DNA from 2 places in the Bacillus sp. JJ1609 genome. Region 2 is predicted to be linked to the other one. Evidence: riboswitches for the same ligand, from Rfam matches in the RefSeq annotation. Region 2 holds a riboswitch; the other holds the start of a gene.
The links. A riboswitch is a leader RNA that binds a small molecule or an ion and turns the genes downstream of it on or off. The one in region 2 is predicted to bind lysine.

Region 1 (15,649 bases), on a different contig from region 2:
GGTTGAACACGTATTCTTCAATTTCATCACGGACTTCAGGGAAGTTTTCTATTTCTGGGTCAAAGATCAGGTACATTAACGCACCGCCTGAGCCTAGGCCCATCATTGCTGACATCTGGTCTGCCTCTTCCGTAACAGAAATTTGAACGATGTCTATATCATCTCGTTTAAGCATTTTTTCTTCCACTTTTTCTACATTCGCTAAGGTTTCATCCTTAAGCTCACCTGCTCCAGGCGTATACGTTAAATACATAACCTTATCTTCTTCACTGCCCATGAAACTGAAGCCGATGATTGGTGTCAGTGCAAGGCTGCCAGCGAGTAAAACGACAGCAATGAGTGAAGTACTGATTTTATGATTAAGCGATTTATTCAGTACGCTTTTATACCAGTTAGCTAATTTGCCAATTTCCTTATGGCTGCTTTCCGTCTTTTCACCATATAGCTTCTTCTTGAATAAGAAATGGGACAAAGCCGGCACAATCGTGATTGCGACGATCAGAGATGCACCAAGTGCAAAGGTCATCGTCAATGCGAATGGAGCAAATAGCTCACCAACCATTCCTCCAACAAAAATAAGCGGTGCGAATACAGCCACTGTTACTAATGTAGAAGATAGAATCGGCTTGAACATTTCAATTGTCGCTTCACGTACAAGGGCACGGCCTGTTAACTTCTCTTCTCTTAAGTGCAGGCGGCGATAAATATTTTCGACTACGACAATGGAGTCGTCAATGACGCGGCCAATCGCGACCGTAATCGCACCAAGCGTCATGATATTAAGCGTTATCTCCATCCAGTTCAATAGCAGCAAGGCCATGAAAATTGAAACTGGGATAGAAACGATAGAGATAATCGTAGATTTGAAATCTCTTAGGAATAGAAGAATAATCAAAACAGCGATCAATCCACCAAATACCGCTTTTTCAATCATCGTTGAAACGGATTCTTCAATTGGTTTCCCCTGGTCAAGAGACACATCGATGACCAGACCGTCAATCTTTGCTTTTTCTTCTTTTATCAAATCTTTCACTTCATCCACAACATCAACGGTATTGGCCTGCTGCTCTTTAACGATTTGAATTGCAATGGCATCGTCGCCGTTCGTCCGGGATACAGACTGAACCTTACCAACCAATTCAATCTCAGCAATATCGCTCAGCTTCACGAATGGTGAAGGATTACTTGCCGAAGGTGTAACCGGGATCAGCATGTTCTTCAGCTCATTTTCTGTCATGAACTTGCCGTCCACAGCAACAGCCTGCTCCCCTTCCTTAAACTCATAGAGTCCGAGGGAAACTGCTAGGTTGCTTGCCTGAATCATCTCTTTTACTTTATCCTCGGTCAGGCCGAATTCAGCCATTTTCGCTTCATTATACGTAAGGTCGACTTCTTCGATATGTTGTCCTGTAATTGTTGCAGATGCAACACCATCAATTTTTTCAATCTTTGGGAGGATGATATCCTCAACTGTTGACGTTAACTCAACAATATCCTCCTTGGTACTGCTGACACTAAGCGCTGCAACAGGCATCATATTCATGCTGATTGCTGTAATGGTTGGCTCCTGTGCGCCCTCTGGCAGCTCTACAGCATCTAAAGCTGATTGCAGGGCACGCTTTGCCTCATCCATATCAATGCCATATTCATATTCCACTTGAATGCTAGACATATTGGAATATGAATTGGAAAAAACGTATTTTACATCCTCAAGTCCTTCCACCGCTTTCTCGATTGGAATGGACACATCCTCCATTACTTTTTCAGGAGTCGCACCTGGATAGACATCCATTACCATTAAGTAAGGAATCGATATATTCGGGATTGTCTCCATGTTCATTCTTGTCCCTGAATAAATTCCAGATACAGTAATGATAATTGTAAGCAGCCAGACTGCAAGCTTATTTCCTAGAACAAAATTAACTAAACCTTTCACTTGTACACCTACCCCTGAATGACTTATTTAGCACATAATAATCTTAATGACTGACCGGTCAGATGTCAATAATTTCACAAAAGATTTACACATTATTTTAGATGCATACAAGCAAAAAAAATAAGCCAACGGCGCATGTCCGTGGACTTATTTTGAAGATTGAAGTGTCAGAATTTAAAATTTTGTGAGCTTTATCGTAAAAAGAATTAAACAACGCTACTCATCATCTACTTCGCCGTCACCAATTTCATCCTCTTCCTCTACATCTTCCACATCTTCTCCAACTTCAGGTTTTTCATCATTCCCACAGCCAGTGATGGAGAACATGGAGAAGGCTAGCAAAAACATTAATAAGAACTTTTTCAATTTGAAAACCTCCTTTTAATAAGTTTTTCAATCCTTCTTTTTTCTATGTACCGACTGGCGATAGAGCCCCCACATACTAAATCTTCCTTGCAGTAATAATTTCTTAATTAAAAGTAACAATAATAGGAAAGGAGTGTATGGAATGTCTGAGACAACAAACAAAACCCAGGTGGAGTTGACAGCGACCGAAGTATCCAACTTATGGGCAGGTTATATGAAAATCACTATGGAACTGCGGTTTTATGAATATTTCATAGCAACATCAAAAGATCCTGAAGTTAAAAATATAGTGGAAAAGCTATTGAATTTTGCCCAAAAAAACGTTCAGGATCTCAAGGCGATTTTTACAAAAGAGAAGCTTACGATCCCTTTAGGCTTTACTGCCGAGGACGTAAGGGCTGATGCTGGCAAAGTATTTTCCGATACGTTTATTTTATATATTTGCCATGATATAACGATGCTCTCCATGATTACATACCCGAGCGCATTTTCTGATTCTACCAGAAAGGATATCAGGTCTCTTTTTCAAGAGGCTATTGAGTCCGTCCTGCAAATTCAAAATGAGATGACAGAACTGATGCTGTCTAAAGGCGTTTACTTGAAGCCGCCTCAGGTTGCAATGGATCATTCAATTGATATGGTTGGTCATATGAACTATCTGAATGGACTATTTGGGGGGTCAAGGCCTGTTAATGCCGCCGAAATCGCCAATCTTACACGCATTATCCATAGAGCGCAATTTTCGAAAATGATCCTCGTAACCTTTGGAAAACTAGCTAAAACGAAGGATCTTAAACAACATTTTAGCAAAGGGAACCAGGCACTTGAAAAAGTAACAAGTACCCTTCAAGAAGTTTTTGATAAGGAAAATATTCCGATTTCAGCATCTGGGGATTTTAACATATACGATGTAAAGGATTCTCCATTCTCAGACAAGCTGATGATGTTCTTTGTGAATACATGCCTGGGAATGTTCTGCTTCATCATGATCAATCAGGCTCTGACTTCAAGCTTACGATCTGATATCGTCACGAAATTCACCAATATCTCAGATGAAATGAAGAAGTTTTACGGCAAAGGATTGATTTTGACGATCACAGAAAAATGGCTGGAACAGCCACCGCAGACGATTGATCGCAAAATATAAACGGAAGGAAAAAAAGATATAAATAGTTAATATGCAGGTGCATTTACCTGCATATTTTCATTACTTGCTAAATGGCAAAAGGCGATCAGTGATGTTATAGTAAAACTTCCTTTAATAAGAAAAATGAAATAGAATAGAGGATTAATATGAAAGCACTCGTTTTTGAACAATTTGGCGGCCCGGAAGTATTACTTTATAAAGAAATCAATGATCCTACTATCGGACCCGATGAGGTAATTGTGAGGACAAAAGCAATTGGATTAAATTTCGCGGATATTTACCGGAGAAGAGGAAACTATCACCTTGCTGGTCAGCCACCTTACATTTTAGGGTATGAAGGAGCGGGAATTGTTGAAGAGATTGGGAGCAATGTAACTGAAATAAAACAAGGTGACCGGATTGCGTTTGCCGATGTCCCTTATGCAAATGCAGAATTTGTTGCTGTTCCTTTTGAAAAAGCAATCCCACTTCCGGATACGATTTCCTTCGAGACGGCTGCCTCCATCCTGCTTCAGGGACTGACGGCACATTATCTCGTTTATGATAGTTATCAAATTAAAGCTGGAGATACTGCACTCGTCCACGCAGCTGCAGGCGGGGTTGGACAATTATTGATTCAAATGGTCGGGCTGCTCGGAGGCAAGGCGATTGGACTAACATCTTCTTCTTCGAAAGCAGATATAGCCCAAAAAGTCGGTGCTAAAAAGGTTTTTTTATACACTGAGAATTGGGTTGATAAAATAATGCAAGAAACAAATGGGACTGGCGCAGATGTAGTGTTTGACTCTGTCGGTTCCACCTTATCAGAAAGTTTTGCTGCAACCAGAGTTGGTGGCACTGTCGTATTTTATGGAATGGCAGGAGGCGATCCAAAGCCTGTAGACCCTCGGATGCTGATGGATACATCGAAAACGATTACTGGCGGGGATCTATGGAATGTCTTAACCTCAAGAGCAGAAAGGATTAATCGGTCAAACCAGCTATTTAACTGGATCGCAAATGGCGATTTAGCTGTGTCGAATCCGATGACATTTGCTCTAAGGGATGGCAAAGAAGCGCATAAGTTGCTAGAGAGCCGAAAGAGCACAGGTAAAATATTATTAATTCCTTGATCGGAGCATTCTTAAGCCATCCGTCTTGAATAAGTTTACCATCTCCAAGTAAAAGAGAATCTTCACTTCAACGGCCAAATCCTGCAGATTTGGCCTTTTTTCTGTTTAATTGTACAGAAACATAAAACTTAAGAAGGCGATGATCCAAATCATCGGAATCAAATTCATCATAATGGCAAGCCCTTTCTTCTTCACCCTGAAAATCCACGCCGTTATCGAACCAGTAACCACAGCAACAGGATATAAAGTGATGACCAGAACAAAAGATACATTATAGAAGTTGACACCACTGTCGAAGCTCATAAACGACAATCCCCAGATGACAAACCAGGGAACGAATGAAAATATATATAATACTTGGCTAACGATTAGATACGATTTCATAAAATCCTCCCCCATATTAGAGCGGAATTTAATGCTTTTATATATATATGCTTTTGATTTTATTAATGCGGCTATTTCAATAATTTGCAGACTCTTTCCCCAAAGGGTTCCCCCAATCAAAAATTCCGCGATTTTATTGATATTTATTTCCTTTTTGTCCAAGTTCTTTTATTCCCCTTTCATAAGCTATATACGGATAGCTGCTTTAATATGAAAGGAGAGGTTTTATTTGCAATCTGTTATTCATTTAAACTTAAGAGTCGATCCCACTCAATATATTCCCCAGATACGCGAAGTCCCTGGTTACGATTATATTCATTTGGTACGTCAGCCAAAGTACATGACTGACCTATCCCTGCTGAATGCAAAAGTTCATTATCTTAATGAAATATATTCCCCAAAGGACTTCGTTAAGAAAAATAAGGTATCTCTATTACATGCCCACCACGGCCAATTAGGCATACTGCTGCTCCCTTTTAAGGAAAAGACAAATCTTCCATTAGTAACAAGCATAAGAGGCAGAGATGCAACCTTAGCTGATCAGCCGGTAGGTTATTTAGAACATATGAAAATGCTATTTGAACAAGGAGATCAATTTTATCCTGTTTGTCATTATTTAGCTGAAAGACTTAAGGATTGGGGGTGCCCTGCCAAAAAAATCAAAGTGCTTTACGGAGGTGTTGATTTAAACAAATACCAGTACAGAGCTCCTGACTTACAAGGCACCGGGCAAAACATTCTATCCGTAGGCAGATTAGTAGAAAAAAAGGGACACCATGTTTTGATGCAAGCCTATAAAAAAATAAAAGATAAATTTCCCGATTCGTCTTTGACCATTATTGGAAAAGGAGAACTCCAAGAGGAACTTATATCTTTGGCCAATCAACTAAATTTAGGGGACTCTTTTCGGTTATTAAATCATCTTCCAAAAGAAATAGTCCAAGAACATATGAGAAATGCAGATCTATTCTGTGCTGCTAGTTTGGCAGCATCCAATGGAGACCTGGAAGGCATTCCAAATACACTAAAAGAAGCAATGGCGATAGGTGTACCGGTCGTCTCGACCTATCATGCAGGGATTCCCGAATTGATTACTCATGATCACGAAGGCATCTTGGTACAGGAAAACAATGTTGATGAACTAGCAGAGGCTCTTGAATTTATGCTAAACCACAGGAGTATTTGGGAATCCTATACAAAAGCCGCCCGCCGAAAAATTGAACGATGCTTTGATGCCGAGAAACAACTTCAATTACAGGCTAAATATTACAATGAATTGTTAGGAGGGAAAAGATAATGAAGGATTTTAAATCAATCAAAATAACTAAAGGCCTAAAAACTTTATTAATTGATAACCCTACTAACTATTCACTAATTGGTATGGGCTCTCAAAGTGCAGTATTTAAACTTTCTGAAAATAAATGTGTAAAAATCTATACAGACTTACTCCAAGCAAAGATGGAGGCAGAAGCCCTTAAAGCAGGACGACATTTAACCTTTTTTCCCAAACTATATGAAACAGGCTCAAACTTTGTTGTAATGGAGTACTTTAATGCACCAACATTGAAAGAATATCTTAGAAATTGCACATATATCCCTGAATCCATTACAAAAAAACTTCTTTCTATTTTCAAGGCAATGAAAGAAGCAGATTTCCCGATGATTGATGCATCACTTCGGCACATTTTTGTCCTAGAAAATGAAGAACTGAAAGTAGTTGATCACGTATACGCGTTTAAAGGGCAACATCCAGTCCCCATTAAATTATTAAGAGATTTAAACATTATTTTATTAAAAGACTCATTTTTGTCACGAGTAAAAAAAATGGAGCCCGATACCTATAGAATATGGGAAACGTATTTCAACGATAATAGTTTTAACTACAAGAATATTCCTGTCACCTCTGGCGGTTCTGGAAATGCTGTAAAAGTAGAAAGCTCTATAACTCAACCTCTCATTGGGAAAGGCCATCAAGGTGCTGTCTATCGAATAAGTGAAGACAAGTGTGTAAAAATTTATGGAAAACCGGAACATTGCAATAAGGAAAAAGAGGTTTTATTATCTACCCAACATTTATCCTTCATCCCAAAGGTATATGAAACAGGTTCAAATTATATTGTAATGGAGTATTTAATGGGACCTAACTTAAACCAGTATCTAAAAAAACAATCTAATCTCTCCGAGGATATAACCAGGCGCCTGTTAGACATTTTAACTACAATGAAAAAATCAGGATTTAAACAGATAGATGCCCCTTTAAGACATATTTTTGTAACCAATCAAGGTTTCAAATTAGTAGATCATGTCTACTCATATTCCCGTGCACAAGATAGGCCCCTAGAGTTATTCCAAAACCTTCACGAAAGAGGGTTCTTAGCCCCTTTCCTTGAACAGTTAATGGTAATAGATCCTAAAACTTATGTTAATTGGACAAGTAAACCCATTCCGCTTACAAAGGAAGATCCTGAAGAAATAACAGAAATTGCAGGAAATATAGAAAGAACAAAGAAAAAAGTAAAACCTATTAAACAAAAGAGCAAAGATGAATGGTTAAGAGAAAGAGTTGTTCAAAAGAAGAGCAAAAATGAATGGCTTAGAGAAAGAGATATTGAAAAGAGGAGCATAAATGAAGGGCTTAGAGAAAAAGATGTTCAAAAGAGGAGCAAAGATGGCTGGTCTAGAGAAAAGGATGTTGAGAAGCAGAGCAGAAGTGGATGGTTTAGAGATAATTATAGAAATAAGCCAAGGGATAGAAGAAAATGAGTATTGTCATAACAGGTGCCGCGGGATTTATTGGGTTTCATCTGTCTAAACGATTGCTATCTCAAAATTATGATGTTATAGGCATAGATAACCTTAATGAATATTATGATGTGCAGTTAAAGAAAGAAAGGTTACGGCTATTAGAAGAAAACGCCAATTTTAAATTTCTAAAAATAGATTTAGTTAACCAAGAAGAATTACATTCCGTTTTTAGAGACCACTCAATTGATATCGTAATCAACTTAGCTGCTCAAGCTGGAGTTCGTTTTAGCCTTAACAATCCACAATCATATGTTTATTCAAACCTGTTAGGATTTTTAAATATTTTAGAGGCGTGCAGACACTACCCAGTAGACCACCTAATTTATGCCTCATCAAGCTCCGTTTATGGTGCAAACTCAAAAATCCCCTTCTCAACCAAAGACTCTGCTGATCATCCTGTAAGTATTTATGCCTCTTCAAAAAAAGCTAACGAATTAATGGCGCATACCTATAGTCATTTATTTGGTATTCCAACAACAGGACTTCGTTTCTTTACCGTGTATGGACCTTTGGGAAGGCCAGATATGGCCTATTATTCATTCACTAAGGATATCTTTGAAGGCAACCCAATCAAAGTTTTTAATAACGGAGACATGAGCAGAGACTTTACTTATATTGATGATATTGTTGAAGGAATCGACAGGCTGCTCCATCGTCCGCCAAAACCTAAGAATGAATGGAATCGTGAAGATCCAGATCCTGGTTCTAGTTACGCTCCCTTTAAAATCTATAATATCGGCAACAATAACCCAGTGAAGCTGCTGGATTTTATTCGCATCCTGGAAGAAAAAATCGGTAAAAAGGCAAATATGGTGTATTTACCGATGCAGCCAGGCGACGTGAAGAAGACCTATGCAGATATTACAGATTTGCAGAAGGATGCAGGCTTCTCTCCTTCCACACCATTGGAAACTGGTTTAGAGTTTTTTGTAGAGTGGTACAAAAAATATCATTTAAACCAATAGATTGCATGTAAAAAAAGAGGCTGTCTCAATAGGTCGTTTATACGATCTTCTTTGAGAAGCCTTTTTTTGTGTATATTTATTTATTATCAATAAACTTCAGCTAAGGTGCGTTTAAGAAATTCCCTGGTACGATCTTGCTTTGGATTATTGAATATTTGCTCAGGGCTTCCTTCCTCTGCAATAACTCCCTTGTCCATAAACACTACACGGTCAGATACTTCCTTTGCGAATTCCATCTCATGAGTTACGATCAGCATCGTAAGACCAGATTCAGCAAGTTCCTTCATTACCTTTAGAACTTCTCCTACCATTTCTGGATCAAGAGCAGAAGTTGGTTCGTCAAACAACATGACATCTGGCTCCATCGAAAGTGCTCTGGCAATCGCCACACGTTGCTTTTGTCCTCCGGATAGCTGCTTTGGTTTTGCGTTAATATACCGATCCATCCCAACGACCTTAAGGTATTTCATTGCTACCTTTTCAGCTTCATCCTTTGAACGTTTTAATACTTTCATTTGTCCAACGATGCAATTATTCAGGACATTATGGTTATTAAATAAGTTAAACTGCTGGAATACCATTCCTAAATGTCTGCGGTAGGTTGGGATATCATGCTTATCATCGAGGATATTCTCTCCGTTATAAATAATCTGGCCGCCGCTTGGTTTTTCCAAAAGGTTGATGCAGCGAAGAAGAGTTGATTTTCCTGATCCTGAAGAGCCAATTATACTTACGACTTCCCCTTTATTGACCGAAAAGTTGATGTCTTTTAACACTTCATGTGTTCCAAAGGATTTGTTTAGATGCTGAATATCGATGACTTTTTCCATGCTCTCTCCTCCTTCTCCTATAACTTATTTGCCGTCGGTGATTCTTCACCGAGCATCATCGTGTAATTATCCGGCCCTTCCAATTTACGTTCTAAATAAAGCAGGATTCTTGTGACGATAAATGTCATGACAAAATAAAGTACACATGCTACAAAAAATGACTCAAAGTATCTAAAGTTATTACCGGCAACTGATTTTGTTAAGAAATACAATTCTGATACGGATATAACGTTAAGGACGGATGTATCTTTGATATTAATGACAAACTGGTTGCCTGTCGCAGGCAAAATATTACGTACAACCTGTGGCAGTACGACGTTCATCATTGTTTGAAAATGATTCATGCCAATCGCCTGTGCCGCTTCGAATTGGCCTTTATCAACAGAAACAATTCCGCCACGAACGATTTCTGCCATGTATGCTCCAGTATTGATCGATACGACAATGAGTGCTGCTGCCATTACGTCTATATCCACTCCAAAGGCTAAGGCCGAACCATAATAAATGACCATAGCTTGAACAATCATCGGAGTGCCGCGGAAGAACTCGATATAAACCGATAAAATGAAATTAATGACTTTTAGTGCAATTTTTTTGATTCCCCGTTCTGGTACAGGAATGGTGCGAACCACTCCTGCTATAAGACCAATGACTGCACCCAAGATGGTTCCAATCAGAGAAATATATAGTGTGACACCTGCTCCACGAAGGAACATGGGCCAGTTTTCCGAAATGATCTTAACGATCCACTCTAAGCTCATTTTTCTCCCCCTTTATATCATCATAAAACCGACTGTATACGTATACAGCCGGTTTTACGTCATCCTTATTCTGCTGCAGGCTGGTTCTTAATCGCTTCATCCATGATTTTCGTTTGTTCTTCCTCAGAGATGCCTTTTAAGATTTCATTGATTTTTCCTGTTAACTTGCTGCCTTTTTCAAGACCAACAGCAATGGCAGTATCGTCCTCTGATGTTTTGAATCCATCCTTGAATTCAACCATTGCTAAGTTTTCGTTTGCACCAGAAGCACTTACCGCTTCAGGACGCTCTGAAACGTATCCATCAATGATTCCAGATTCAAGCGCAACCCTCATAGCCGGGAAGTTATCCATTGCCGTTGCTTTGGATACTCCTTCAATTTGATCGATTACTGAATAGTGGAATGTATTTAATTGAGCAGTAATTTTTGCTCCTTTAAAATCCTGGATTGAAGTAGCTCCTTCGTACTTTCCACCCTTTTTAACTACCATTACTAGATTTGATTTATAATAGTTATCCGAAAAATCGATAGTCTCTTTTCGTTCTGCAGTTGGTGACATACCGGCGATGATCGCATCAATTTTGCCTGAAGTTAAAGCTGGAACAAGTCCATCCCATTCCGTTTTCACAATCACTAATTCTTTGCCTAAACCATCTGCAATCTTTTTAGCGATTTCTACGTCATAACCACCAGCATATTCTGAAGTTCCAGCAATTTTGACACCACCATTTGAATCATCCTTCTGAGTCCAGTTAAATGGTGCATAGCCAGCTTCAAGACCTACTTTGAATGTATTGTCATCAGATGATCCAGACCCAGCTTCATCCTTGCTTCCACACCCTGCTAATAGAACCATTGCTGAAAGCAGCAATACTAGAAATAATGATACTTGTCTTCTCATGTCCGTTTCTCCTCCTTGTTGTTATTAGAGCTTTTTTTACAAACAAAAAGCGACCTGAGATAAACTCAGGTCGCACTATTTATAGATGCCCTAAATTCCTCTCTTTTCTCTAAATGAGATAGCACAACTCAATAAACTGGGTGTTTATTGAGACAGTCCTGCAGCTCTTAACTACAGACCCAGCAAGTAATACTGAGAATATTACTAACTTCGGCGACATTTCCTTCTCCCTAGCATCATAGCTTCTCAAGCTCCACTAAGGACTGTTAAATATCGCGCCTCTACCTCACTAGTAAAAGTGAGGTGTAAATATTAAATTATATTAACTAGGCTACAATAAGCTATTAATTCTGTCAATCTAGTTCTTTTTGAAATTGTCAGATGGGTACGAGTATATCACATTGTTTACTCTTGTTTAAACTACTGGAATCAAGCTGTTGAGTTATAAATTGACCTCTATAACGCAGGATGTTTTTCCCACTATTTTCTAAGATATAAATCCCGGCTCTTGTAACCTGCTCCAAGAATCATTTTCATTTCCTCACGGCGTTTCGCTTTTGTCGCTTCTTGTTTTGCGCTATATACAAAACGAGCCCAATCCTTACGATATCCTGGTGTGAGTGATTGGTAGAAATCAAGTAAGGTTGGAGTATCCTGCAAATCTTTTTCTATTTCTGGAATCAGCTCAATGTAATCATCAACACACTGACTTGCTTTACTAGAAGGCTGATTTTTTCGTGCTTCCTCTTTTAGACCAACAACCGTAAAAGTATCATCTAATCCAATCATACGGGAGAATTTGATATTACTTGTCCCAACATAACCATTCTCATCCACGCCTATGCCAGGAAAAATCTCATCACGATGAATAAAGGTTGGGTATACTTTATTCCCCTTTTTGGGATAGGCAAAATAAATATATCCTTCTTTATTTAAATAATGATTCTCGATAACAGTACTTACGATCCTTTTAAAAGCTTCCAGATCCAACACAAAAGTAAAAATTAGATCATACGATTGATCCTTATTTAACTCTGTATCATAACCTTCAAGTTCCGCTAAATAGTCTGAACCCTCTGGGACATTCAAGACTGCCGCTTTTTTATATTTTTGCAAGTTAAGTTTTTCTACAATTGTTTTAGCCATATTTTCCACCTTCTACTATAATCCTGTAATACAGTAATTCCAGAATGTTAATCTATCCGTTACAAATCCAGCACCAACCTGCCATTCCCGCGCGATATACAACTAAGCATGGACTGTTTTGAATATTTCTGATCTTCCGTTAAAAATGAATCGAAGTGAACAATCTGTCCTTCGACCACCTTGATTTCACAAGTCCCGCATCCACCTGCACGGCAGGAGTATGGAACCTTGATCCCATTTTGAAGGAGCACTTCCAATAGTGAAGCATTTTCAGGAACCTCAAGCTGTTTTTCACTTCTTTTAAGTATTGCCTGGAAAGCATTCTGTTCCTTCTTTGCCGGCGGAGTAAATCGTTCGACATGAATGTTGAACGACGGATAGCCATATGATTTTGCTGCGTTTGTGAAATCTTGAATCATGTTCTCGGGACCACAAAAATACACATGCGTCCCTATCCGATGATTCAAAAGTTGTGTTGGCAATAAACGTTTATTGCCCTCGCCATTTGAAAAATAAAAGCGGCAATGATTTGGATAGGTCTTGCTTAAGAATTCATAAAAAGCACACTGATCCTTTGACTTCGCAGCATAATGCAGTTCAAAAGAAGAATTCTTTTCAGCCAGCTCTGCCATCATCGATATAAAGGGAGTGATCCCAATCCCCGCTGCATAGAACACATGATGTTTTGCTTGAAAACTTAAAGGAAAGTAATTCTTTGGGTAGCTTACGGGCAATACATCACCTATTTTAACATTTTGATGCCAGTAACGAGAGCCGCCAGTTGAGTCTTCAGCCAAGCGGACCGCAATTTCAAACAGACCCGCCTCTGCATTTAGATTAAAAATAGAATAATGCCTTTCCAATGTACCTAAAGAATGTGGTAAAAAGGTTGTTATATGCGAACCACCGCTGAAGGCAGGAAGCTGAGAGTAATCAAATGCTTGTAAGGTGAACCTTTTAATCGCGGCAGTCTCTTCTACAATATTTCTTACACGTACTTCTAATATTGAATTTCGACGCAAAACCATGCTCCTCCAGTATGACCAAATGATTATTTTATAGAAGTGTAGCCATGATACGCCTCAAGACGGCGGGAATAATGGCTGGAAACCTCCAACTCGACTCCGCAATGCGCACAGGTGATATTCTGATCATTTCCAACCCTATTCACACCGTGACATTTACAACAAATTACCCGCTTACTTACAGGTCCCTGTACGTTCAATTGCATTTCATGATCAGAAAATCCTGCTTCCAAGGCTAGATTTTTCAACCGGTTTACAAATTCCCAAACACCAGATAAATACAAGTACGTTCCCATTTTTTGCTGACTGAGCCAAAGAATGAGGAAGGCATCCAATTCATGCTCGATAACAAGGAAATCAAAAGGGACTTTTTCCTCTATTGCTTGATTAACGAGAATATATAGAGGCTCAGCACCTTTTGCATTGGCACAAAATAAATATTTCCTTTTCCCCTTAGTAAATAATAATTCCTTTTGCACTAGATTCATCTCTTTTGCATTTCCTCTTCCAAATAGTCAAGTACCTGTTTCCTATACAATGAAATTCCTTTATAGTCAGCAATAAAGTCTGGGAGTTCGTGGAGAATCGAATAAAATTGTTCTAGCCACGGAGTATGACGAATGAACCTTTCTAAAGGCAGCATGTGTGAATGGATGGTAAATAAAATACCGTTACTTTTTGGCAGACGAAAAAGCTTTTGAACCTCTACCCTTAAATGAACGAGTTCTCCGGCATTTTCCTTTGTCACCTGCTTCCTGGCCTGACCCCATTCTGAAAATGTTTCAAGTGAAGTATCCAATCGATTACCTGCCATGAGTGACCAGTTTTTCCTCCCCCAGGGAGTACCTGCCTCTATTCGCATTAAAAATTGCAGAATTCGATCATCTAGGAAATCAGTCCGAAAGCCGGGAATCGGTGAATGTATTTCTTTAAATGACATACCAAGGTCAAAATACAAGGACCAATTTGCCGGAAAGCAAAGCTGCCCAGCGTCTAAGAATAGGTTGCCATCCCGCTCGATCATCAATATCAAATCCTCTTGAACATGTCGGCCAATAAAATCTAAAGGCTCCATTTCAAGAGTTGAATTGTCACCAAATGTAAAGGCGGTTTTTTCTTTTGTCTGGACGTTGGAAAATACCCACTTATTATCTCTTTTTTGTAATGTAAATTTATCAGGATAATAAGTCACTAGATGATCCATAATTAAATCAACCACTTCCCACTGTGCATCCAACGTATGCGGTAACGAATGGTAGCATCGTCCAGGATGGTGGGAAAGCAGCTCTCTTTTTAGATTTATTTCCTTCAAATACTGGTCCGTAAGCTCTATTGAACTCGGTGGACTCAAGGGAGTGGCATTATTCGAGTATCGGTAGACATTACCATCCCCAAAGGGGTAAGGAAAAGAAAGTACATCACCATTTGTGATCATAAGTTCACCTGTTTTCAGAATTTTTCATCTACTTATACTATACAAAAAATTAGCGATGATATCACTGAAAAATCCAATACTCTTCTGAAACTGTTTTGTGTATGCAAACTCCTTAGCATCCTGACATTTAGCTGCCTATCAAGTATTGGTTGAATTTTAGCTATTCTATTGGCAGTAGAATAGCTAAAATTTCAAAACTCATATTTTTCTTGATGCATTATCCAATTTTGCCTCTTTATTTCAATATCATATATCATGTCAAACAAAAACGGACCAGCCTTCATGGCTGGTCCGTTTCTCTTGGCTATTTATCTTTCTTGGCGACTATTTCCGTGATGTAATTCGTTACGGCCTTTATTTCTTCTTCGGATAAAATGTCTCCGAATGCTGGCATGACAGTTCCGCCGTTTTTCACACGTTCCATGACTTTATCCGGGTCATGGGCTACCTTGCTAATCTGTAAATCAGGGCCATTATGGCCGCCTGTTCCGCCCTCTCCATGACAGGCTAGACAGTTTCCTTTATAAACTTCTTTACCCTGGACGGCGGTTCCTTCAGTACCGTCTCCAGCACTATCTTTATCTTTTTTATCTTCTTCTTTATCAGGTTTTTCCGGTTTTGTTCCTGATTCAATTTTTCCATCGAGGGAGAAGGTCCAAAGCGAATCTCCATGCTTCGACCCTGCTAAAGAATTTCCGGCAGCAAGAACCGTTATATACTCCTTCCCATCCACTTCATACGCCACTGGTGCCGCATTGACTCCGGCATCTGTCTTGAACTCCCAAACCTGTTCACCAGATTTTGCATCATAAGCGATCAGCCTTCCGTCATTATG
Region 2 (15,649 bases):
GGAGAATGGGCAATGGAAATCCAAGCATTACTGATTACCTTCCGTGAAGTATTGGAAGCCTTGTTAATTGTCGGGATCATAACAACTTACTTAAAGAGGATGGATCACTCTAAGTATACGAAGTATGTCTGGCTGGGGGCCGGACTTGCTGTTTTGGCGAGTATTGGGGTGGCTATCCTGTTCCAGGTGGTGTTCACTGGATTTGCGGCGATGGGCAGCGAAATTTACCTGAAGATTGGGATCATGATCGTTTCGACCCTGTTATTAACTCAAATGGTATTCTGGATGGCTAGCCACAGCAAGAACCTAAAGGGCAATATGGAAGGGAAAATGAACAAGTTCATCTCGACAGGAAATATTGTCGGGATGGTCATTCACTCATTCCTGGTCGTTTTACGTGAAGGGATTGAAACGGTTTTCTTCTTTGCAGCAATCACAGGCGGTAATATCGGCGCTGCAATGCAAGGCTGGGGAGCCCTTACCGGAACACTTATTGCGGTAGTTGTTTCTTATATGTTCTTTAAAGGAACAATGAAGGTTAAGCTTAAAACCTTCTTCCAAATTACTGGCGCATTCATCATCCTTATCTCTGCAGGGTTGCTGGTACAGGCAATTTCAATGATGCAGGACATAAACTTGATCGGCAGTGTAATGCCACATGTTTATGACATTACATGGTTCATGCCTGAGCATCCAATTGATTATGCGCACTATGTACGTGACAACGGAGTCGCACCATTGTTATCAGGTGATATCGGCATTTTCCTAAAAGCACTGTTCGGCTACTCTTCGATGCCATCCATTGAGGAAGTCATTGCTTATATCGGATACTTTGCAGGGATTTTTCTGCTAACATCAACACGGAGCACGAAAAAACAGAAGCCGGCAGAAAACAAACAAGTAAATGTATTAAAACCACAGGTGAAATAAACAGAACCTCCTCTCTCCAGAAAAAAGTACAGGGAATTTCCTTGTACTTTTTTCATACGTTTAGAACTTATTATTTTGTACTATTGCTCTAGTGTTTTAATGAAGAAGTTAGTTGGTGAGAAAAATTGACTTATGATAAATGGAAAAATCCAGCGATATTTACCGTTAGTTTGATCGTAGTAATTTATGTTTTAGGGCTGCAGCTCAGTTCGTTAAATCCTTTTGTTTCGTCTTGGGATCAAGTGGATTTTTCGCTTGCAGTTGAAAGGTATGACCTGAGAGCGATGCGGCCCCATTTTCCTGGCTATCCTTATTTTATTCTGGGCGGTTTGCTGACAAAGTTCATTGTAGCTGAACCGAATCAAGCCCTGGTGCTCTTTAATATATTAATATATGCGAGTTCCATCATTCCGGTTTATTTTATCGCATCCAGGTTGATTTCCAGGCAGAGCGCCTATATGGCAGCAGCGGCTATTTATACCGCAAGCTATCCATTGATCATCGTCAATCAGCCAATGTCTGAAGGGGCAGCTCTTGCCGTCTTTTGGTGGTATTTCTGGAGCATTGTCGCTGCTGGGGAAAAAAAATCTGGCAAATGGATGCTGCTGCCGCTGTTTTTATTCAGCTTGCTCCTGGGAGTCAGGCTTAGTTATATTCCTATGGGGGCAGGATTGATTTATCTCTTTTATAAAAAATGGAAGGATGATCAGATTGGATTTGCAGGACTACTAAAATATACATTGGCTGCAGGTGTGTTCCAGTTAATCTGGGTAGGCGGGCTAATCATAACAGAAGGCGGAATCGCCAATTTTCTGGAACTTGCCTTTGGGTTTACAGGCGGCCATTTTCAAGAATGGGGCGGAACTACGGCCTCTAATGACCTATCTATTTTTGTCAGGATAAAAGTATTCTTGTTTACCAACATTTTTTGGTGGGGAATATTTTCAAGAATGCATGTTTTGATGGTATTATATATAGTTATCGGCCTATTCATTTTTTTGCCGGGAACAAAAAGTAAGCTTTTTAAGAATATGCCTTTCACTTTAGGTGTCTTGATGATGTCTGCATACGGCATATGGGCACTGTTTGCTCAAAATATCGATAAACCCAGACATATTCTGCCCGTGGCACTCATTCTTATATTTTTAGTACTATCTGCATTTTTCAAAAGGTACCAAAGTATATATAGCAGTTTAATGATTCTCGTACTTCTTATTGCTCAGGCAATTGTTTCAACGAATCTTGTGAAAACACAGGCAAACGAAGAGCCTGCTGTTTACCAGCTTGCCCGTTTTCTTGAGGAGACAAATGAGGAATTTGTGTTATATACATGGGAAGAAACTAGAGTCATGGAGTATATGAAAGTACCTTATTCACATAAAAGAGTCAATACGTATAAAGTATTTCTGCATGACCAGAGCTTATATAAAGATAAAGCAGTGTATTTGACCGATAAAGTGGTCAATGGCTTTAGGACACAGGGAATCGAGATAGATAAAAGAGTAGAAAAGATAAAGGTTTTCGACTCCGGAAAAATATATGATCCTGTCTACCATGAAATTATTTTATATAAATGGACACCGTAACAGGGGGTGAACAGTATGAATGATCAGATTAAGAATAAATTGGCCATTCTCCCGGCACAGCCCGGATGCTATTTAATGAAGGACCGCCAGGGGACCATCATCTATGTTGGTAAAGCTAAGATACTGAAAAACAGGGTTCGTTCTTATTTTACCGGCTCACATGATGGGAAGACTCTGCGTCTCGTAAATGAAATAGAAGATTTTGAGTATATCGTTACCTCCTCAGATATGGAGGCACTTGTCCTGGAAATCAACCTGATCAAGAAACACGATCCTAAGTACAATATCATGCTTAAGGATGATAAAACCTACCCTTTCATCAAGCTGACGGCAGAACGCCATCCTAAGCTGATCATTACGCGAAAGGTTAAAAAAGACAGCGGGAAATATTTCGGTCCCTATCCGAATGTCCAGGCAGCCAATGAAACAAAAAAGCTTTTGGACAGGATTTATCCGCTCAGGAAATGTTCCACGCTGCCGGACAGGGTATGTCTCTATTATCATATGGGCCAGTGCCTCGCTCCTTGCGTAAAGGATGTAAGCAAGGAGGAGTACAAAAAAATCACTGATGAAATCACCCGCTTCCTGAACGGGGGCTTCAAGGATATTAAAGTTGATTTAACAGCTAAAATGGCCGCGGCTGCTGAAGAACTGGATTTTGAAAGAGCGAAGGAATTCAGGGATAAGATTGTTCATATTGAGGCTACGATGGAAAAACAGAAAATGACCTCAACTGATTTTACCGACCGCGATGTATTTGGTTACGCGGTTGACAAGGGCTGGATGTGTGTTCAAGTGTTTTTTATCAGGCAAGGAAAATTAATTGAACGCGAGGTTTCGATGTTCCCAATCCATAATGAGCCAGAAGAAGACATCCTTACGTTCCTTGGCCAATTTTACTCGAAGAACGAGCATTTCAAGCCCAAGGAAGTTCTCGTCCCAGAAGGCGTAGATACGGAAATGGCCGAAGCGCTGCTTGATGTAAAGGTGCTAAAGCCCCAGCGAGGCCAGAAAAAAGATCTTGTCCGCCTTGCTTCAAAGAACGCCGGAATCGCTCTTACTGAGAAATTTTCACTGATTGACCGCGATGAAGAACGGACAATCAAGGCAGTCGAGAATCTTGGAATTCAAATGGGCATATACACGCCACACCGAATAGAGTCCTTTGATAACTCGAATATCCAGGGGACCGATCCTGTTTCAGCCATGATTGTTTTTATAGACGGTAAACCTGAAAAAAGGGAATACCGTAAGTATAAAATCAAATCTGTAGTAGGGCCGGATGATTATGAATCGATGCGGGAGGTTGTAAGGCGGAGATATTCAAGAGTTCTGAAAGAAGGTCTGCCGCTGCCTGATTTGATTATCATCGATGGAGGGAAGGGTCATATCGAGTCTGCCCGTGATGTACTTGAAAATGAACTTGGGCTCGATATTCCGATTGCGGGCCTTGCCAAGGATGATAGGCACAGGACTTCCCAGCTTTTATATGGCAATCCACTGCAGGTGATCAGCCTTCCAAGGAACAGCCAGGAATTTTACTTGCTGCAAAGAATTCAGGATGAAGTCCACCGGTTCGCGATTACATTCCACCGCCAGCTCAGGGGGAAAAGTGCTTTTCAATCATTGCTTGATGATATCCCTGGTATTGGAGAGAAGCGTAAAAAGACGCTGCTGAAACATTTTGGGTCCGTGAAAAAAATGAGGGAAGCCTCCGTAGAGGAATTGACTGCAGCAGGTTTGCCGCATATCGTAGCCCAGGAACTGTTTACTAAATTGCAGAACTAATAGTAGTAATCTATTTTTTATTGTGCTATAATAAGAAAAAATTTCATATAGCTATCACTTTAGAGCATTAAAGTGAAGATAGAGGTGCGAGCTTCAAGAGTAAGAGCCAGGAGAATTATAGGATTCTGTGAAGGGCTTTGAAAGGGGATGTTCGCCGAAGTGGGGGAAGTCCTATTCTTTTTCCCGCTGGTCCTTCGTTGAATAAACGCTGGATTGTCAAGATTGCCATCTTGGAGTGCTATCTCATGTTGCAGCGTATATATACGTTTATCAAGCAATGGGAGACACTCTCATTGCTTTTTTGTATTTATAAGGATTTTTCGTCCATATTCACAACTGGATGTCATGCGAAAACAACCTTAGGGGAAAATACATATGCGGATTTTGCCATGAAGCTCTTTTTAGAGGCAGAAATAAGAAGGAAAAGGCAGGGGAAGGAAAATGGGATTAATTGTACAGAAATTCGGAGGAACCTCTGTTGGCACTGTTGAGAGAATCAGGAACGCTGCCAGCAGAACTGTTGAAGAAATGCAAAATGGAAATAACGTCGTGGTTGTCGTATCCGCGATGGGAAAAACGACAGACCATTTAGTTGACATGGCTAATGAAATCTCGAGCTCTCCATCCAAAAGAGAAATGGATATGCTTTTAACGACAGGTGAACAGGTAACCATCTCTCTGTATGCAATGGCATTGGCGCAGAAAGGGATTGAAGCTGTTTCATATACAGGCTGGCAGGCTGGAATCAAAACAGAGGCTGTTCACAGTAACGCCAGGATTGTTGATATCGAAACTGACAGGATTAAAAACGACCTTGATCATGGAAAAGTTGTTATTGTAGCCGGTTTCCAGGGAGTGACAGATGATGGCCAGATCACGACTCTTGGCCGTGGCGGATCTGATACAACAGCTGTAGCATTGGCAGCAGCTTTAAAGGCAGATAAGTGTGATATCTATACTGACGTGACGGGTGTATTCACGACTGATCCAAGGTATGTGAAAAGTGCAAGGAAGCTATTAAGTGTTTCTTATGATGAAATGCTTGAGCTGGCAAACTTGGGTGCGGGCGTTCTCCATCCAAGAGCGGTGGAATTTGCAAAGAATTACGGGCTGCCAATTGAGGTAAGGTCCAGCATGGAAAAAGAAAGAGGTACGATCATCGAGGAGGAAATTGGGATGGAACAGAATTTAATCGTTCGTGGAGTGGCATTCGAAGACCAAATTACAAGAGTATCAGTCCTTGGAGTAAGCACATCATTAAAAGGGCTATCAACCATTTTTACAACTTTGGCTCAAAACCACATCAATGTTGACATCATCGTCCAAAGCAGGACAGAAGCAGATTCTGCCAACATTTCTTTCTCAATCAAAAGCAATGATTTACCAGAGACTTTAGATGTATTAGAACGGAATAAGGAATTATTGAATTATAAAGCAATTGAATCAGAAACTGGCCTTGCTAAAGTGTCCATCGTAGGTTCAGGGATGGTTTCAAACCCAGGTGTAGCTGCAAAAATGTTCGAAGTTTTAGAAGGCCACGGCGTTCAGGTGAAAATGGTCAGCACATCGGAAATCAAGGTTTCCACGGTGATCGAAGAAAAACAAATGGTGAATGCGGTAGAATCACTGCATGAAGCTTTTGAGTTGTATTCTGAGTCGGTTAAAACGAAGTAAGCTGAGGAAAGCCTTCCAGGTATTTGATGCCTGGGAGGCTTTTTTTGGGATTTAGGAGAAGGTGTCTTAGTTATTTACAGCAGTAATTATTGCAGGTGAGTTATTTTATGAAGGCAGAATTCTCAACTGGTGAAATATTTGCTTCAACTGGTGAAAAAACCATTTCAACTGGTAAATTCCCTAATCCAACTGGTGAAAAAGTTCGTTCAACTAGTGAAAAAATTTATCAATTAATGAATTTAATATGAAAGGCTCATCTGCCTTAGAAAATTCATAATATCTCAGGCATATTGGCAGGAATTTGACCTTCTTTTAAAGAAAATTAGAAAAAACAGCGTTAAGGAGGTCTATTTTGATAATAAAAGATAGGAATTACCCAATCAGGCTAAGAAAGCTTGAAGCACTTATTAACAGACTATACGATCATAGTTCTAAACTACCATTAATCAAGGATGATTATAAAGGCTGGAAGTCAGTATATAAGGGAGAGCTTAATACCGACTACCGTTTAAGTTTTTTACCTGAAAAAGATTATTGGATCCTTCGTGATTTGCGGTTAACTGATGATTCATGGAAGTTTCAAATTGATACCCTCATTCTAACCCGTCGATATTTCCTTCTAATTGAGACCAAAAATCATTCCGGTGCCCTTTTGTTTGAAAAAGATTCTGAGCAAATGATCCAAACAAAACAAGATAAAGAAAAGGCATTTGATCATCCTGTCATTCAGGTGAATAACAAAAATGGCATTTCAATAGGTGGCTTCAAGCTTATAATTTCAAAGTGCCCCCGATTCATACTCTTGTTGTCATCAGTAATTCTTCAACAATAATCAAAACGGATGACCCATTTCTTTACAAGTATGTTGTTAAAGGAGATGTTTTAGTTGATCGTATAATAAAAATTGATAAAAACCATTTCAACGAATTTTTTCAAGATAAAGACCTGAAAAAAATCTCCAAAACCCTCGTGAAAAAGCATTCTCCTTTTCATCCCGATATTCTCAAGATATACTCTCTTTCACCCGCTGATCTCCAAAAGGGTGTCCAATGTCCATCGTGCTCTTATTTTGGAATGAAGAGAATGAAATGGATATGGGTTTGTCCTCACTGTTTGTTACGATCTAAGACAGCTCATCATACTGCAGTTCTGAATTATTTTCTTCTAATCAAACCAACAATAACGAATCAAGAACTTAAGGATTTTCTCCTGTTACCAACTTCAAGATCCTCCGGCAATTTACTTTCTACTTTGAACCTCACATCCTCTGGAGCAACGAGAGGACGAGTCTATCATATGCCTGAAGATATAGAGACATTTTTTCACTTGAAACCTCCTAAAAATAACTAGTTGATATTGCCTCTGAAAATTCTATAAAGGTGTATATAAAACACACTAAAAAGCCAGGACGATTAGCCCTGGCCATTTCACATTTTTTTTTAAGATTCCATTATGGACCTATCGCCGAAGCTACTAGTCTTCAACTTCCGGCAAGGTTCAGAAAAAAATTATTCAGTAACAAAATCATTTTTATCCCATTTAATGGTGAATTGGATTCGAAATGAACGCTTATTGGGGTGTTCGAAGGCTTCGGCTGTAGCATTCTTTTGCAGTTCCATCTGCTGTGCAAGAAACCCTGCTTCAAGCTGGAATGTGGAGTTTGCGTTATTTTTTAACCGAGAGGAAATCAGCTCGCTGCCAAGTTCCAGCACCATTTGTTTTCTTGTTTCTTCCTTAACTGAAAGGGTTCCCCAGCCTGCATTTTGGAAAAAGCGAATTGTTTCGTCCAATGTCGATAATGGATATTTGCGGGCAAGGCGTTTTCCTGCCCAATAGAGTATTTCAGCAGTATCCTTGCCAAGCAGTTCCGGCAAAAGAATTTCTCTGACTAATTCATACCCAAATGCGGAAACGGAAAGTGGCTCGCTTTCAGTTTGCTGCTCTGAAGTTGTTAATTCACTCATGTTCTCCCCTCTTTCTATTACTCTATTATAAACAATATGCCAAAAAAACAACCAGTGATTCTAAATTAATATCTGTTAAATTTTAGATGTGCAATAAAGATACTATTATTAATTTCCATGTTTATACCATACCCAATTCTTTACAAGCTAAAATTTTAATCAGCCGGGTAATTTTTTTCATTGGCATCTAAAAGGTAATACTATTATTTTAATATACTCGAATCGACGTTAAAATAATTAGAAAGTGGCATTTTTACAATATCAATATATTTAAAAAATTTTATCTATATAAACTTTTTTATGTATCCGTTTTCTTGACGCTCTATTATGATGGGAGTAAAATGAACATGTCACATAATTGTAAGATTTGTTTTGAATTATGATGTTGGGGTTAATCAAACTGTTAGATTAATAGGGGAGAAAAGCCTGTACATCACGGCCAAATTTCAAGGGGGGTATACATATGGCAGGTAAACAAGAGTTTTATTGGCGGAGGCTGCATTCTTTGCTGGGTGTAATTCCAGTAGGACTTTTCCTTTCGCAGCACCTTGTAGTCAACCATTTTGCTACAGGGGGAGAAGAATCATTTAACAATGCGGCTCATTTCATGGAGCAGCTGCCTTTTAGGTATTTTCTGGAAATCTTTATTATCTTTTTACCACTATTATTCCATGCAATCTACGGACTTTATATTGCTTTTACGGCTAAGAACAATATAGGGCAATACGGCTATTTCAGGAACTGGATGTTCATGCTGCAGCGTGTCTCAGGTGTCATCACCCTAATATTCGTTGCTTGGCACGTTTGGGAAACTCGGATTGCAGCTGCTTTTGGTTCTGAAGTGAACTTCCAGATGATGGAGACGATTCTATCTTCACCATTCATGCTGTGGTTCTATTTAATCGGTGTAATTTCAACAACTTTCCACTTTGCTAACGGATTGTGGTCTTTCTTCGTAAGCTGGGGTATCACTGTAACACCTCGTGCACAAGTGATTTCCACTTACATTACTATTGGAGTATTCATTGCGCTTTCCATCGTGGGAGTACGCGCAATCTTGGCATTTGTATAAATTGATCGGAAAGACAGACATGGATTTAAGGGAGTGAGTCACAATGAGTAAAGGTAAGGTTATCGTAGTCGGCGGCGGTTTGGCTGGCTTAATGGCTACAATAAAGGTGGCTGAAACAGGAACACCTGTTGAGCTGTTCTCTCTTGTACCGGTGAAACGTTCACACTCTGTTTGTGCACAGGGCGGAATCAACGGTGCAGTAAATACAAAAGGTGAAGGTGACTCTCCATGGGAGCACTTCGATGATACGGTTTATGGCGGGGACTTCCTTGCGAACCAGCCTCCTGTAAAGGCGATGGCTGAAGCAGCGCCTGGAATCATTCACCTTCTTGACCGTATGGGTGTAATGTTCAACCGTACTCCAGAAGGCTTACTTGACTTCCGCCGCTTCGGAGGAACACAGCATCACCGTACGGCATTTGCTGGTGCAACTACTGGGCAACAGCTTTTATACGCATTGGATGAGCAGGTACGCCGCCATGAGGTTGCTGGCCTTGTTACTAAATATGAGGGCTGGGAATTCCTTGGTGCTGTGCTTGATGAAGATGGCGTTTGCCGCGGTATAACGGCTCAAAACCTGACGTCAATGGAGATTAAGTCGTTTGCTGCAGATGCCGTTATCATGGCAACTGGCGGCCCTGGAATTATTTTTGGGAAAACAACTAACTCTGTGATCAACACAGGTTCAGCTGCTGCGATCGTATACCAGCAGGGCGCATATTACGCAAACGGTGAATTCATCCAGATCCACCCGACAGCGATTCCTGGCGACGACAAGCTTCGCCTGATGAGTGAATCTGCTCGTGGTGAAGGTGGACGAGTTTGGACTTATAAAGATGGTAAGCCGTGGTACTTCCTGGAAGAGAAGTATCCTGCATATGGAAACCTGGTTCCACGTGATATTGCAACACGTGAAATCTTTGACGTTTGCGTAAGCCAAAAGCTAGGAATCAATGGCGAGAACATGGTCTATCTTGACCTTTCACATAAGGATCCAAAAGAGCTTGATATCAAGCTTGGCGGCATCATTGAAATCTATGAAAAATTCATGGGCGACGACCCTAGAAAAGTTCCTATGAAAATCTTCCCTGCTGTCCACTATTCAATGGGCGGACTTTGGGTTGACTATGACCAAATGACGAACATTCCTGGTTTATTTGCAGCTGGGGAATGTGACTACTCTCAGCACGGTGCAAACCGCCTAGGTGCGAACTCACTATTATCTGCTATTTATGGCGGTATGGTCGCTGGACCTAATGCGATTCGTTATATTAACGGTCTTGAAAAGAGCTCGGATGCAGTTTCTTCTGCGATTTTTGATCAGTACGTCCAGCAGGAGCAGGATAAGTGGAACAATGTCATGTCATTGGATGGCAACGAAAATGCATATGTCCTTCACAAAGAGCTTGGTGAATGGATGACTGATAATGTAACGGTTGTACGTTACAACGACAGACTATTGAAAACGGATGAAAAAATTGTTGAATTAATGGAACGCTACAAGCGCATTAACATTAATGATACAGCTAAATGGAGCAACCAGGGTGCTGTGTTTACCCGCCAGCTTCAGAACATGCTGCAGCTTGCACGTGTAATCACAATCGGTGCCTATAACCGTAACGAAAGCCGTGGAGCGCACTACAAGCCTGAATTCCCTGACCGTAATGATGAGGAGTTCTTGAAAACAACAATGGCTAAGTTTGTTGATTCAAACTCAGCACCAGCATTCCATTATGATGATGTTGATACTTCATTAATCCAACCGCGTAAGCGCGATTATTCTAAGAAGAAAGGGGAGTAATGAGGCATGTCAGATAAAAAAACTGTCCGTTTTATCATAAGCCGCCAGGATACTCCTGATTCAGCCCCTTATCAGGAAGAATTTGAACTTGAATATCGTCCGAATATGAATGTGATTTCCGCATTGATGGAAATTCGCCGTAACCCAGTGAATGCTAAGGGTGAAGCTACAACTCCGATTGCATGGGACATGAACTGTCTTGAGGAAGTATGTGGTGCATGTTCAATGGTCATCAACGGACGTCCGCGTCAGTCATGTTCTGCGCTGGTTGACCAGCTTGAACAGCCAATCAGGTTAGAGCCGATGCGAACATTCCCTGTTGTGCGTGACCTTCAGGTTGACCGCAGCCGCATGTTTGATTCCTTGAAGCGTGTTAAGGCCTGGATTCCAATCGATGGAACTTATGACCTTGGACCAGGACCGCGTATGCCTGAGAAAAAGCGCCAATGGGCATATGAGCTATCTAAATGTATGACTTGCGGTGTGTGCCTTGAGGCTTGCCCGAATGTTAACAGTAAATCTGATTTCATTGGGCCACAGCCGCTTTCACAGGTTCGCTTGTTCAACGCTCATCCAACAGGTGCATTGAACAAAGGCGAGCGACTTGAAACAATCATGGGAGACGGAGGACTTGCTAACTGCGGTAACTCCCAGAACTGCGTACAGTCTTGCCCTAAAGGCATTCCATTGACAACTTCAATCGCAGCTCTTAACCGTGATACTACTCTTCAAGCATTCAAAAACTTCTTCGGAAGCGATCAGGTTTAATGATTTTAAATGCCTTCCTCTCTTAAACAGAGAGGGAGGCATTTTTATTAAAATTTTTCATAGAAAACAAATTCATTTGCAATAGGCATAGATGCTTAGGGTTTTCAAAAAATCTAAATATATTTATAATAAAGAAAAGAATGAATGTTCATTCAGTCGACCAGGAGGCAAATACATGAAGAAAACCAATTATATTGACGACATCGTAAGCTGGCAAGAAGAGTTTGAGTATTATTATGACGTGAAGGTCAGATTTTCTGAGACAGATATGTTTGGCCACCTGAATAACACGGTTCCGTTTACTTATTTTGAAATGGCGAGGATCGATTTTTTCAAAAGCCAGGGGTTCATGCAGGACTGGGTTATGCCAGAAAATGAAACGATTCCGGTTGTTGCGGATTTGCAATGTGATTATTTAAGCCAGATTTATTTTGATGAAGATTTAAAGATTTATGTAAAAGCGAATTCAATCGGCAATTCTTCTGTTGACCTGCATTACATGGGGAAGAAGGCCGACGGTTCTATTTGCCTTGCAGGACGTGGAACAATCGTTCAAATATCCAAGAAGACGGGCAAGGGCGTTCCTTGGTCAGAGGAGATGCGCCACTTGCTTGCGAAGAGCAAAAAGTCTGTTGTGAAATAAAATTTGAACATTTTTAAAAAAAGAGCTGTAAGCCCTTGAAATGTTGTCACTTCAATTCTTTCCTTCACATAAGATATGTTGACTAAATTTATACCCACCCCGCAGTTCACAGCTGGCGAAGGCAAGGAGGGTTACAATACTTGAAGGAAAATGAATATACTCACAAGCCATTACTCACTAAACGCGAAAGAGAAGTTTTCGAACTGTTAGTCCAAGACAAAACAACTAAAGAGATCGCTAGTGAATTATTTATCAGCGAAAAAACGGTTCGGAACCACATTTCAAACGCCATGCAAAAGCTTGGTGTAAAGGGGCGTTCCCAAGCTGTTGTAGAGCTCCTGCGTATGGGAGAGCTAGAACTTTAATCTAGACCGGCCAACCTGTTGGGGAGGCCGGTTAGATGTTTATAAGGGGAGATTAAGAAGCACTCCATGGATGGAAATGAATTCTGTCTTGAAATTTGCTCGAAAAAAGTAGAAAATAAGGGCAATAGGAAAATGATAAAAAGTTTTGTCGGTTTGGAAATCAAGTTTTAACGGTAGATAAAAATGTGAATGCATTTATTTAGGAGTTGTGATAGATGAAACTTGAAGATATCCAAAATAATCAGGAACTGGACACGGTTGCTGATATTGAAAAAGATTTAAGGTACATATCGGGAATTATAAAGCAAAAGGGCCGTGAGCTCCTCAGCAATTACACGATCACTCCGCCTCAGTTTGTTGCTTTGCAATGGCTGTTCGAGGACGGGGATATGACAATTGGCGAGCTGTCGAATAAAATGTTTTTGGCTTGCAGTACGACAACGGACCTAGTTGACCGCATGGAAAAAAATGAGCTTGTCGTAAGGGTAAAGGATCCGAATGACAGACGTGTAGTCCGTATCCATCTTCTTGAGGAAGGTGAAAGGATCATCGATGAAGTGATCAAGAAGCGCCAGGTGTATCTACAGGAGGTATTGAAGGACTTTTCTGGCGACGAAATTGTATCGCTGAAGAACAGTCTATCAAAATTACATCATGAAATGCGTGGAGAATGAGGCGAGATTTTTGAACCAACCAATTGGAATCATTGATTCAGGTGTGGGCGGGTTAACGGTTGCCAAAGAAGTGATGCGGCAGCTTCCTAATGAGCAGATCATCTATGTTGGTGATACCGCACGCTGTCCCTATGGGCCTCGCCCTGTGGAAGAAGTAAAAAGGTTCACCTGGGAAATGACCCGATTCCTGCTTGAAAAGAATATTAAGATGCTGGTCATCGCCTGCAATACGGCAACAGCTGTAGTACTTGAGGAAATCAGAAATGAACTGCCTATTCCTGTGCTTGGTGTTATCCAGCCAGGGGCCAGGACAGCAATAAAGGTAACGGACAATTACAAAATAGGGATCATCGGCACTGAAGGTACTGTAAAAAGCCGAGCGTATGAACATGCTCTTAAAGCGATCAATCGCAAAACATTTGTAGAAAGCCTTGCGTGCCCTAAATTCGTCCCGCTTGTTGAAAGTGGAGAATACAACGGTCATGTTGCAAAAAAAGTCGTAACAGAGACACTTGAGCCTTTGATCAATAAAGGGCTTGATACATTGATATTGGGATGCACTCACTACCCTCTGCTTGAGCCGCTTATAAAAGATGTAATGGGCGATCAAGTAAAAGTAATCAGTTCTGGTGAGGAAACAGCTCGTGAGGTAAGCACAATTCTGGGGCATAACGACATGTTTGCCGAAAGAGAAGAGCTGCCTGAGCATTCCTTTTATATAACTGGATCGAGGACGATTTTTGCCAGAATTGCTTCCCAATGGCTCGAGGTTCCGATTGAAAATGTAGAAAAAATTAAATTAGGTTGAAGAAGGCCTCCGTAATGGAGGCCTTCTTGTATGTCTGCCTAAAAAGGCTCTCTCAAATTTAATATCTCTCTCCTGAAATAAATCGAGCAACAGGTTTGTACAAAAATCTTTCTAAAGGCGGTCTAAAAATTCCCGAAGCTCGTATACATGATAGTACAAACTGTCTTTGGAGGGATTTATATGTCAAAAAATAATAAAGCTGTCTTCGTAACTGCAGCGACATTAGCAACTACAGTTTTTCTGTCAGGCTGCGGGCTATTTGGGGGCGAAGAAAAAAAGAAAATTGATCCACCGCAGGATGTAACCTTCACGGAGGATGGAGCAGCAGTCGATGAGAATACCTCTACAGAAACAAAGCAGGATAAAACAGAAGCAGTGGAAACGACAGTCAAGACAGAACTGTATCTGATTGACAAAAATGGTTATGTTGTATCCCAGGCAATGGATCTTCCTAAGACAGAGAGTGTAGCCAAACAGGCTCTAATGTACCTAGTAGCCAACGGACCTGTTGAGGAAATGCTGCCAAATGGATTCCGTGCAGTCCTGCCAGCGGATACGCAAATGACGGTTAACATCAAGGATGGCACAGCTACAGTTGACTTCTCAAAAGAATTTGCAAACTACAAAAAAGAGGATGAGAAGAGGATTTTACAGGCTGTAACTTGGACTCTTACTCAATTTGAGAGTGTAAAGGATGTTAAGCTGCAGCTGAATGGTACGCCGCTAGAGGAAATGCCTGTGAATGGCACTCCAATTGGCGAAGAATTGAGCAGAGCTAATGGCATTAACATGGATAACTCTGATGTTGTTGACATCACAAATACTAAAGCGGTGACAGTCTACTATGTAGGCGGTGAAGAAGGCGCGTATTATTATGTTCCAGTAACTCGACGTGTCAGCAATGACTTTAAAGACAATATTACAGCGATCGTAAACGAGCTTGTAGAAGGACCTGCCTATGCATCCAATCTTTTATCAGAGTTCCAGGGAGATGTAAAACTTTTAGATACTCCTAAGCTAGAGGATGGAAAGTTAACTTTGAACTTTAATGAATCGATTTATGGCAGCTTTGAAGAAAAAATGGTTTCCGAGCATGTATTGAACTCTCTCGTGCTTTCCCTGACTGAGCAGGCAGGTGTTAAGAGTGTGGCTCTTACGGTGAAGGGGAAGGCGGATGTATTGACAGAGAAGGGCGAGAAGCTATCAGAGCCGGTTACAAGACCTGAAAAAGTTAACACTGGTAGTTTTTAATAGCGCGATTTTGGTATACTAAATAAAGACATATGAAGAGGCAGGCATTTTGCTGCCTCTTATTTATTGTTATTGGGGGCAGCCGTTAAAGTTCTGCCTTTCATAAATGCCAAGGAGGATTAATAAATGCGATTTGATGGGCGTGAACCTTTACAATTAAGGCCGATACATATTGAAACAGATTATTTAAAGCATCCAGAGGGCTCTGTATTGATTTCTGTCGGTGATACAAAGGTTATATGTACTGCCAGCATAGAGGATCGAGTTCCGCCATTTATGCGCGGGGAAGGAAAGGGATGGATTACGGCAGAATACTCCATGCTAC

Region 1: linked by a shared signal. The riboswitch ahead of V7654_RS03580 (transporter substrate-binding domain-containing protein) and the one ahead of V7654_RS16515 (aspartate kinase) in region 2 are both predicted to bind lysine.

What each region holds. Positions count from the first base shown of each region.
Region 1 is NZ_JBALSS010000004.1:228,927-244,575, forward strand. Features, by position in the region: gene V7654_RS03530 (efflux RND transporter permease subunit) at 1-1,936, opposite strand, end outside; gene V7654_RS03535 (hypothetical protein) at 2,153-2,302, opposite strand; gene V7654_RS03540 (DUF3231 family protein) at 2,445-3,449, shown strand; gene V7654_RS03545 (quinone oxidoreductase family protein) at 3,596-4,561, shown strand; gene V7654_RS03550 (hypothetical protein) at 4,667-4,945, opposite strand; gene V7654_RS03555 (glycosyltransferase) at 5,175-6,242, shown strand; gene V7654_RS03560 (hypothetical protein) at 6,242-7,708, shown strand; gene V7654_RS03565 (NAD-dependent epimerase) at 7,705-8,715, shown strand; gene V7654_RS03570 (amino acid ABC transporter ATP-binding protein) at 8,802-9,545, opposite strand; gene V7654_RS03575 (amino acid ABC transporter permease) at 9,563-10,306, opposite strand; gene V7654_RS03580 (transporter substrate-binding domain-containing protein) at 10,372-11,208, opposite strand; lysine riboswitch at 11,320-11,500, opposite strand; gene V7654_RS03585 (YdeI/OmpD-associated family protein) at 11,689-12,354, opposite strand; gene V7654_RS03590 (PDR/VanB family oxidoreductase) at 12,414-13,382, opposite strand; gene V7654_RS03595 (dimethylamine monooxygenase subunit DmmA family protein) at 13,406-13,867, opposite strand; gene V7654_RS03600 (heme-dependent oxidative N-demethylase family protein) at 13,864-14,730, opposite strand; gene V7654_RS03605 (PQQ-dependent dehydrogenase, methanol/ethanol family) at 15,119-15,649, opposite strand, start outside.
Region 2 is NZ_JBALSS010000024.1:14,608-30,256, reverse strand. Features, by position in the region: gene V7654_RS16530 (FTR1 family iron permease) at 13-930, shown strand; gene V7654_RS16525 (hypothetical protein) at 1,056-2,516, shown strand; gene uvrC (excinuclease ABC subunit UvrC) at 2,532-4,304, shown strand; lysine riboswitch at 4,376-4,553, shown strand; gene V7654_RS16515 (aspartate kinase) at 4,746-5,978, shown strand; gene V7654_RS16510 (hypothetical protein) at 6,086-6,226, shown strand; gene V7654_RS16505 (nuclease-related domain-containing protein) at 6,331-6,810, shown strand; gene V7654_RS16500 (YslB family protein) at 7,487-7,942, opposite strand; gene V7654_RS16495 (succinate dehydrogenase cytochrome b558 subunit) at 8,406-9,014, shown strand; gene sdhA (succinate dehydrogenase flavoprotein subunit) at 9,058-10,815, shown strand; gene sdhB (succinate dehydrogenase iron-sulfur subunit) at 10,822-11,583, shown strand; gene V7654_RS16480 (acyl-CoA thioesterase) at 11,759-12,226, shown strand; gene gerE (spore germination transcription factor GerE) at 12,367-12,591, shown strand; gene V7654_RS16470 (MarR family winged helix-turn-helix transcriptional regulator) at 12,807-13,265, shown strand; gene racE (glutamate racemase) at 13,276-14,073, shown strand; gene V7654_RS16460 (GerMN domain-containing protein) at 14,254-15,324, shown strand; gene rph (ribonuclease PH) at 15,451-15,649, shown strand, end outside.